2 regions of the Vibrio syngnathi genome follow, and region 1 is predicted to be linked to the other one. Evidence: predicted binding sites of a transcription regulator. Region 1 holds the regulator's gene; the other holds the start of a gene.
What was found. Region 1 encodes MetJ, which represses methionine synthesis genes. Its sites were predicted from a motif close to TTAGACNTNTANANGTCTAA; they were not measured.
Positions count from the first base shown of each region.

Region 2: metH (methionine synthase) is a predicted target of MetJ. The motif match lies at 2,067-2,086, and genes of this name have one in related genera.

Region 1 covers NZ_CP017916.1:245,319-250,150, forward strand. The annotation lists gene rpmE (50S ribosomal protein L31) at 1-14, shown strand, start outside; gene K08M4_RS01160 (malic enzyme-like NAD(P)-binding protein) at 346-1,635, shown strand; gene metJ (met regulon transcriptional regulator MetJ) at 1,852-2,172, opposite strand; gene K08M4_RS01170 (O-succinylhomoserine (thiol)-lyase) at 2,381-3,562, shown strand; gene K08M4_RS01175 (bifunctional aspartate kinase/homoserine dehydrogenase II) at 3,565-4,832, shown strand, end outside.
Region 2 covers NZ_CP017916.1:2,937,764-2,942,595, forward strand. The annotation lists gene metH (methionine synthase) at 1-2,018, opposite strand, end outside; gene K08M4_RS13240 (cation:proton antiporter) at 2,188-3,468, shown strand; gene K08M4_RS13245 (helix-turn-helix domain-containing protein) at 3,715-4,017, shown strand; partial or broken gene istA (IS21 family transposase) at 4,368-4,832, shown strand, end outside.

The sequences.
Region 1 (4,832 bases):
CTAGCAAGAAGTAATTCTCGCTATTTAGACATAAAAAGGACACTTCGGTGTCCTTTTTTGTTGCCTGAAATTTGAGAAAGTACTGAATCGTATTTCATTATTAGGTCAGTTAAAGTAATAGGTTACTGACGTAAATCTTACTTAATCACTTATCCCAACACTCTTTCCTCGAAATTCGCTCTAAAGTTGAGCAGGCGATAGTAATTTCAACTGCCCACTGGTCTTATTAGTAGTGAAATCTCGTTTTTTAATGATACAGATGCTTCAACCACCTAGGAACTTTGAAGTACATCCATTAACATGAACAAGATCCCCCAAATAATAATATCCTAGGAACCTACACCTATGTCTGAAGACAGCCGCCAAGATCAATCCTCTCAAGCGTTATCGCCTCAAGAACAATTCCGTCAGCAAGCTCTTGATTATCATGAGTTCCCAATTCCAGGCAAAATTGCCGTAGAACTGACGAAGCCTGCAAACTCTGCAGAAGACCTAGCACTGGCATACAGCCCAGGTGTAGCTGAGCCTGTTCGCGAGATTGCACAGAACGTCGATAACGTTTACAAGTACACAGGTAAAGGCAACATGGTTGCAGTTATCTCTAACGGTACTGCAATTCTTGGCTTAGGCAATCTTGGTCCTATTGCTTCTAAACCGGTTATGGAAGGTAAAGCGCTACTGTTTAAGCGTTTTGCTGGTTTAGATTCTATCGATATTGAAGTAAAACACCGCACAATCGATGAGTTCGTTGATACGGTTGCGAATATCGCAGATACATTTGGCGGTATTAACTTAGAAGACATCAAAGCACCAGACTGTTTTGAAATCGAGCGTCGCCTGATTGAGCGTTGTGATGTACCTGTATTCCACGATGACCAACACGGTACTGCGATTGTTACGGCAGCAGGTATGCTGAATGCGATTGAGCTTCAAGGTAAGAAACTGGAAGAGTGTAAGATCGTTTGTTTAGGTGCTGGCGCAGCGGCGGTTGCTTGTATGGAGCTACTGATTAAGTGTGGCGCTCAGCGTGAGAAGATCTACATGCTTGACCGTAAAGGTGTGATCCACACTCGTCGTGATGACTTGAATGAATACAAAGAGCTGTTCGCAAATAACACCGACAAGCGCACGCTTGAAGATGTTATCGAAGGCGCTGATCTGTTCTTGGGTGTATCGGGTCCTAATCTGCTACCAGCTAAGGCTCTTACGCTGATGGCTGATAAGCCGGTTGTGTTTGCATGTTCAAACCCAGATCCAGAGATCAAGCCTGAGCTTGCACACGAAGTTCGTTCTGACCTAATCATGGGTACAGGCCGTAGTGATTACCCTAACCAAGTAAACAACGTACTTTGTTTCCCATTCATTTTCCGTGGTGCACTAGACGTGCGTGCGAGCGAAATCAATGACGAAATGAAGCTAGCGGCGGTTAAAGCGATTCGTGAACTAGCGAAAGAAGAAGTTCCAGCTGAAGTATTGGCAGCTGCGGGCGAGACTGCACTGGAATTTGGTAAAGGTTACATCATTCCTAAGCCAATGGATCCACGTCTGCTTCCTCGCATAGCAAAAGCAGTTGCGGAAGCGGCGGTTGAGTCTGGCGTTGCTCGTATTGAGATGCCTGCTAACTATATGGCTTAATGCCTTAATAGCTTAATAGCTTAATAGCTTAATAGCTTAATAGCTTAATAGCGGTTGCTCTATTGAGCGAAAAAGAATAATAAAAAACCGACTCATTTGGAGTCGGTTTTTTTATGTTTATCATTCACAGCGCACTGACAAGTAGTGTCGTGGGTGATGTGATAAATAGGGTTCAGCTATAGCGAATCAATAATGAAGGCAGTGACTGAGTTGTTTTTATTCTTCGTCAAACGCTTCGAACTCGATACCCATCTCTGTCATCAGTTTTTTCACTTCAGTAGGAATATCGTCGGGACGGTCTTTACGAAGATCTTCATCCGTTGGTAGTGGTTGGCCTGTGTACGCATGTAGAAAGGCTTCGCACAGTAGCTCACTGTTTGTTGCATGGCGTAGGTTATTAATCTGGCGGCGAGTGCGCTCGTCAGTAAGAACCTTTAACACTTTTAGAGGGATAGAAACTGTAATTTTCTTTACTTGTTCGCTTTTCTTTCCATGCTCAGCATATGGGCTTATGTATTCACCATTCCAGTCGGCCATTGCGTACCTTCATCACTTTAGTTGTTAGAATAAATTAATAGTGGTGATTTTAGCGGGATTTACTGCCATAAGCAAAGACATATAGACGTCTGGAAGTGTTGACGTCTCACGTTTATGAAAGTAAAGTGAATAACATATATCTAACACAGCCGCAAAATGCCGACAAGCAGCTGTGATTCTCAGACGCAAAATTTGTAAGGAAGCACCTATGAGCAGCCGGAAGCCAGCAACCATCGCCGTACGTACTGGTATCGAGTCAGACACGCAACATCATGCTGTTGTCCCACCCATTTATCTTTCGACTAACTATGGGTTTCCCGCTTTTGGTGAAGTGCCAAAGTATGATTATACCCGCTCTGGTAACCCAAACCGTGGTCTATTAGAAACGGCACTGTTTGAGCTTGAGTCGGGCAAAGGTGCGGTTGTGACTAACTGCGGTACGTCGGCACTTAACTTATGGGTATCCGCTTTCTTAGGTGGTGATGATCTTATCATCGCACCACACGACTGCTACGGCGGCACTTATCGTCTGTTTAACACACGCTCACTAAAAGGTGACTTCAAAGTTCTGTTCGTTGATCAATCGGATCAAGCGGCACTGGATGCGGCGATCGCGCTTAAGCCAAAGTTGATCTTAATCGAAACACCATCGAATCCACTGGTTCGTGTGGTTGATATTGCAGAAACTTGCCGTAAAGCGAAAGAAGTGGGTGCTCTGGTTGCTGTCGACAACACGTTTTTGACGCCTGTGTTCCAAAAGCCTTTAGAGCTGGGTGCTGACTTTGTTATCCACTCAACCACCAAATACATTAACGGACACTCGGATGTTATTGGTGGCGTTGTAGTGACTAAAACTGAAGAGCACGCTGAAGAGCTAGCATGGTGGGGCAACTGTATTGGTGCGACCGGCACACCATTTGATAGCTACATGACTCTACGTGGTATTCGTACGCTAGGTGCACGTATGCGTGTTCACGAAGAGAGTTCACGTGAAATTCTGACGGCGCTGCAACAACAAGATCTGGTGGGTACGATTTACCACCCAAGCCTTCCTGAACATCCGGGCCACGAGATCGCGAAAAAACAACAACTGGGCTTTGGTTCCATGCTGAGCTTTGAGTTTGCGGGCTCTTTTGAAGCACTTAAATATTTTGTAGATAAGTTAGAGCTATTTTCTTTGGCTGAATCACTGGGTGGGGTTGAAAGCCTGATTTGCCACCCAGCTTCGATGACTCACCGTGCGATGGGCGAAGAAGCATTGGCAGAAGCGGGTGTTTCTCAACAACTACTGCGCCTTTCTGTTGGCCTTGAAGATGCGGAAGACCTAATCGACGATCTCAAGCAAGCGTTTGAAAAAACACAACGCTTTATCACTGAAGGGGAGGGTTAATAATGGCAATCTTTCGCCAGCTACATAAATTTGGTGGCAGCAGTTTAGCGAACCCCGAGTGTTACCAACGCGTGGTCAATATTCTTAGAGAGTACTCATCAGCAACCGATTTAGTCGTTGTTTCAGCTGCGGGTAAAACAACCAACCGTTTGATTGAGTTTGTTGAAGCGCTCGATAAAGACGGCCGTATTGCTCACGAATGCCTGCAAACCCTTCGTCAGTTCCAACTTGAGCTGATTGAATCGTTACTTGACGGTGAAACTGCTGAGCAATTAACGGCAACCATTCAACAAGAATTTACTGCTTTGGGTGAGCTTACAGCTCCCTTGAGTGAAGCACAAAAAGCACAAGTACTGGGTCATGGTGAGGTTTGGTCTTCACGTCTGTTAGCCGCTTTGTTGTGCCAACATGACTTACAAGCGGTTGCTCAAGATGCGCGTGCCTTTTTACGTGCAGAAGCGGGTGCTCAACCCGAAGTGGATCGCGCGCGTTCTTATCCTCTGATTAAAGAAGTTTTGGCTCAGCATACGCATTGCCGAGTGGTGATTACGGGCTTTATGGCTCAGAACTGCGAAGGTGAAACAGTACTGCTTGGTCGTAACGGTTCAGATTACTCAGCAACCGTAATAGGCGCTCTGGCAGAAGTTGAACGTGTGACGATTTGGAGTGACGTGGCGGGCGTCTACAGCGCTGACCCTCGTTTGGTTTCGGATGCGTGTTTGTTGCCTCTGCTTCGCCTTGATGAAGCGAGTGAACTCGCTCGTCTGGCGGCTCCAGTGCTCCATAGCCGAACGCTACAGCCTGTCGCTCAAAGTGCTATGGATCTGAGCTTACGTTGCAGTTATCAGCCAGAGGCGGGTTCTACACAGATAGAGCGTGTATTGGCATCCGGTCGTGGTGCAAAAATCATTACCTCTTTAGATGAAGTTCTTATCGTGCAACTGACGTTTGGTCATGGACATGATTTCGACCGTCTAGAAAGCGAAGTGTTGGAAGGTCTTAAGCGTGCTCAACTAGAGCCGCTTGCTTATGAACTTGAACCGGATCAACATTGTTTGCGTCTTGCTTACACAGAAGAGATCGCTGGTGGCGCTTTAGAATATCTACAAGATCACGCGATTGAAGCGGAAATTAAGCTTAAAGAAGGCTTCTCTCTGATTGCGGCGGTGGGTGCAGGTGTGACTAAGAACCCGAACCATTGCTACGGTTTCTATCAGCAGCTCAAGAGCTCGCCAGTTGAGTTCATCTCAGAAGCGAACTCAGGATTGAG
Region 2 (4,832 bases), 610 kb from region 1:
GTAATGCCTTTCACCAAAGAGTGCTCTAAGCGCTTTTCTACTGGCCAGGTGCGCCACTCTAAAGCCGATTTATCTTCCACTTTGCCGACTGCACGCTCTAGATATTCAGTCGCGATATCGAGCAAGCGCTCAGTAGAATCATCTCGGCGGTTTAGAACCACATCTTCAACGGCTTCACGTAAATCCTCAGGCACATTATCGTAAATCTCTAATTGCCCAGCATTCACGATGCCCATATCCATACCGTTTTTAAAACAGTGATATAGGAATACTGCGTGGATTGCCTCACGAACGTAGTTATTACCGCGGAAAGAGAACGAAACATTCGACACACCACCCGAGATCATCGCATGAGGAAGATCGCGTTTGATGTCCCCTACCGCTTCAATGAAATCGACCGCATAGTTGTTATGCTCATCAATACCAGTAGCCACAGCGAAAATGTTCGGGTCAAAAATAATATCTTCTGGCGGGAAACCAACTTCATCAACAAGAATATTGTAGGCATTAGTACAGATCTCGACTTTGCGCTCTCGAGTATCAGCCTGCCCTAGTTCATCGAATGCCATCACAATGACTGCTGCACCATAACGACGAACTAATTTAGCTTGCTCGACAAACTTCTCTTTCCCTTCCTTCAATGAGATCGAGTTAACGATACCTTTACCCTGAATACATTTCAGACCTGCTTCGATAACTTCCCATTTTGAAGAGTCGACCATGACTGGTACTTTCGAGATCTCTGGCTCAGACGCACATAGATTAAGGAATTTAACCATACACGCCTCAGCGTCTAGCATCCCTTCATCCATGTTGATATCGATAATCTGAGCACCGTTCTCAACTTGCTCTCGAGCAACACTCAAAGCTTCGTCGTAGAGCTCTTCTTTAATCAATCGCTTAAACCGAGCAGAACCGGTAACGTTAGTACGCTCACCCACATTCACGAATAGCGATTCTTTAGCTATCGTCAGTGGTTCTAGGCCAGAAAGGCGACAAGAAACGGGCAAATCAGGTAATTGACGTGGCGTTACGCCTTCAACGGCCTCAGCCATGTGACGTATATGTTCTGGCGTCGTACCACAACAACCACCAATTAGGTTCAAGAAGCCACTCTCGGCCCATTCCTTAACGTGTTCAGCCATATCTTCAGGAGAAAGGTCATACTCACCGAACGCATTAGGTAAACCCGCGTTAGGGTGGGCGGAAACGTTACATTCTGAGATACGAGACATCTCACCAACGTACTCTCGCAATTCGTCAGGACCTAATGCACAGTTCAATCCAAATGAGATAGGTTTAACATGACGAAGGGCGTTATAGAAGGCTTCTGTTGTCTGCCCTGAAAGCGTACGACCTGAAGCGTCAGTAATGGTACCGGAGATCATCACAGGAAGCGTGATGCCTACCTCTTCAAAAACAGATTCAACCGCAAAAGAACATGCTTTTGCATTTAACGTGTCGAAGATAGTCTCGATAAGAATAAGATCTGAGCCGCCTTTGATAAGTGCTCGTGTCGATTCGGAGTAAGCTTCAACAAGCTCATCAAAGCTAACATTACGATAGCCCGGATCATTAACGTCTGGGGAGATAGAACACGTTCGGTTAGTTGGACCTAACACACCCGCTACGAAACGGGGTTTGTCTGGGGTCTTTGCCGTCCATTCGTCTGCCGCTTCACGAGCTAATTTTGCAGCTGTAAAGTTAATTTCTTCGCTAAGGCTTTCCATATCGTAGTCAGCCATAGCAATGGTTGTAGCATTAAAGGTATTGGTCTCGAGGATATCAGCACCGGCTTCTAAATACTCCATATGGATATCTTTGATAAGCTTAGGCTGAGAAAGTACCAAAAGGTCATTGTTACCTTTTAAGTCACTATGCCAATCAGCAAATCGCTCACCACGATAGTCTTGCTCTTCCAATTTATAATCCTGAATCATGGTGCCCATGCCACCATCAATCAGTAAAATTCGTTGCTTCAACAGAGCGTCAATCTTTTGCCTTACATTACTTCCCACGATACAACCTCATTCCTTTAATTATCTCTCCATCCTACCACACATTCAAGAGGAGTCTAGACGTCTAAAACATGAAGTAAATGACCAAGTCATGACAAAAAAATGTTTGCTATTTGAGCATGAGAGAACGAGAATTAATATTCATATTTTGTTACATATTGAGTTCCCAATGTCGGTCTATTACACCTTATGCTTCTTGTCCGCTGCTGCCATGCTTATTGCTTTCGTTAATACCAAAATTGGTAAAATGCAGACAACCATCGCCATCACAGCTGGCTCAATGATGCTATCTCTCTTGATTATCATTGCGGGACAAAACAATTGGTTCCAATTGGCTGACATCGCCTCAGAAACCGTTGCCAGTATCAACTTTGAAGATTTCCTTCTGAAAGGAATTCTGGGGTTCTTACTCTTTGCAGGTGGTTTGGGGATTAAATTACCTAATCTAAAAGATCAAAAATGGGAAATAACGATACTCGCTCTTGGCGCTACACTATTTTCGACATTCTTTATTGGCTTTGTACTTTATGGATTCTGTCAACTTATCGGTATTCAATTTGACCTAATTTATTGCTTACTGTTTGGTTCTCTAATCTCTCCAACCGATCCAATCGCTGTATTAGCAATAGTGAAGAAGCTCGATGCTCCCAGACGAATCTCTACTCAAATCGAGGGAGAATCTCTATTCAACGATGGTTTTGGCCTAGTCATCTTCGTTACCTTATTTACTATCGCATTCGGTACAGAAGCGCCAACAGTCAGCAGTGTTACTATGCTTTTTGTCCAAGAAGCGATCGGCGGAATTGTCTACGGTTTTGCTTTAGGCCTCGTATTCCACTACTTGATTAGCAACACAGATGACCACTCAATGGAGTTACTATTAACCATCGGTATCCCAACTGCTGGTTATGCCTTTGCTGAAGTTCTACATGTATCGGGACCATTGGCAATGGTGGTATCAGGTATCATGATTGGTAATTGGACACGCTTTATTGGATTCTCGAAAGAGAGTGAGGATCACCTAGACCATTTCTGGGAATTAATCGATGAGTTCTTAAATGGCGTACTATTCTTATTGATCGGTATGTCGATGTTGTTATTCAAATTCCACCAAGAAGACTGGATCTTAATGGCGTTCGCAGTACCTCTAGTATTGAGTGCACGCTACCTAAGCGTTTTCTTGTCTTATATTGGGTTTAAACGCTTTAGAACTTACAACCCTTGGTCAATCAAGATCCTGACTTGGGGCGGCTTGCGTGGAGGTCTAGCTCTAGCCATGGCACTTTCAATCCCTTCAGGCATATGGGTAATTGAAGACAAGGCAATAGATGTTAAAGAGATAATCCTCGTTATGACGTACGCCGTTGTTGTGTTCTCAATCTTAGTTCAAGGATCAACAATCACTCCAATGATAGAAAAAGCGAAACAAGCTGAGAAAGAAATGAACTAAAATTAATTAAAGCAAAAACATGATCTCATTGAGGCCATCGAACTCTTGCAGAAAATAACTAAGGATAGTCTTAATAATACAGATAGTAAAAAGCTAGCAAGCTAACAAAAAACCTTTCAAGTGAAGGTTCCCTTGCTAGCACTTACCCACTTCAAACAAGGTCATTTGCGCACCCAAATTGCTAAATACCTTTAAGTCAGTCGAACTAGTGTAAACAAATCGGTCTCGGTATTTCTTGAATAAGGATTGGAAGGACTTCAAGATAAACCTCGCACAGGCAGACCAGCCTATCTCAATGATGAACAACGAAAACAACTCAGCTCGTTCATAAAGAAAGAAGCAGAGTCCCCTTCTGGCGGACGCCTTGTCGGGAGTGATATACATGACTACATCGTGAAACACTTCGATAAATACTACCACCCTAATTCTATCTATTATCTTCTCGACCACATGGGCTTCTCTTGGATAACTTCTCGCTCCAAACACCCTAAACAATCACAGCAAATCCAAGACGATTTTAAAAAAATTCAAAATAGAAACGATCCTTAAGATCCCCGGCCATATTGGGCTAGAGAGTGTTGATGTCTGGTTTCAAGACGAAGCTAGGTTTGGCCAACAGAACACAACGACACGTCTTTGGGCGACTCGTGGAACGAAGCCTCGCGTGGTTGCATATTTCGGAGCATTCCGATCAGTCATTTCGGGATTATCCGATCACCCATTTCGGTTTAAACCGATCACTGATTCCGCGATTATCCGATCACTTTTAGCCTAACTCCGAAATCGGTGATCGGAATAGCGAAAACCGCGATCGTAATGGCCGAAATCCTTCCTTTTTCTCTTTTAAATCAATAGCTCGCTATTCTTTACTTCTTAAACAAGAAAGAAAGGAAGCGACAATGGCCAAAAAGAGAACTCCAATGAACAAAATCAAAGAGGTATTACGCCTTAAATACGACTGCGGTCTCTCAAATCGTGGTATCGCTTCTTGCCTTAAACTCGGCCCGTCCACCGTATCAGAACTCCTTACTCGCTTTAAACAAAGCCAACTTGGTTGGCCTCTACCCGACAGTTGCAGCGATGCAGATCTCACACAGGCGCTGTATCACGGCAAGAAAGTCAGTCGAGATAAAGTTATGCCAGACTTCACTCAATACGCAGTCGAACTCAGGCGTAAAGGTATGACAAAGATACTGCTCTGGTAGGAGTATCATGAGCAATATCAAGAGCAAGCTTACGCTTACACTCAGTTCTGCGAGCACTTCACTCGTTGGTTCAAAACCCAAAAACGCAGCATGCGCCAGCTGCATGTTGCATGTTGCAGGTGATAAACTGTTTATCGATTACTGTGGGCCTCGGCTTCA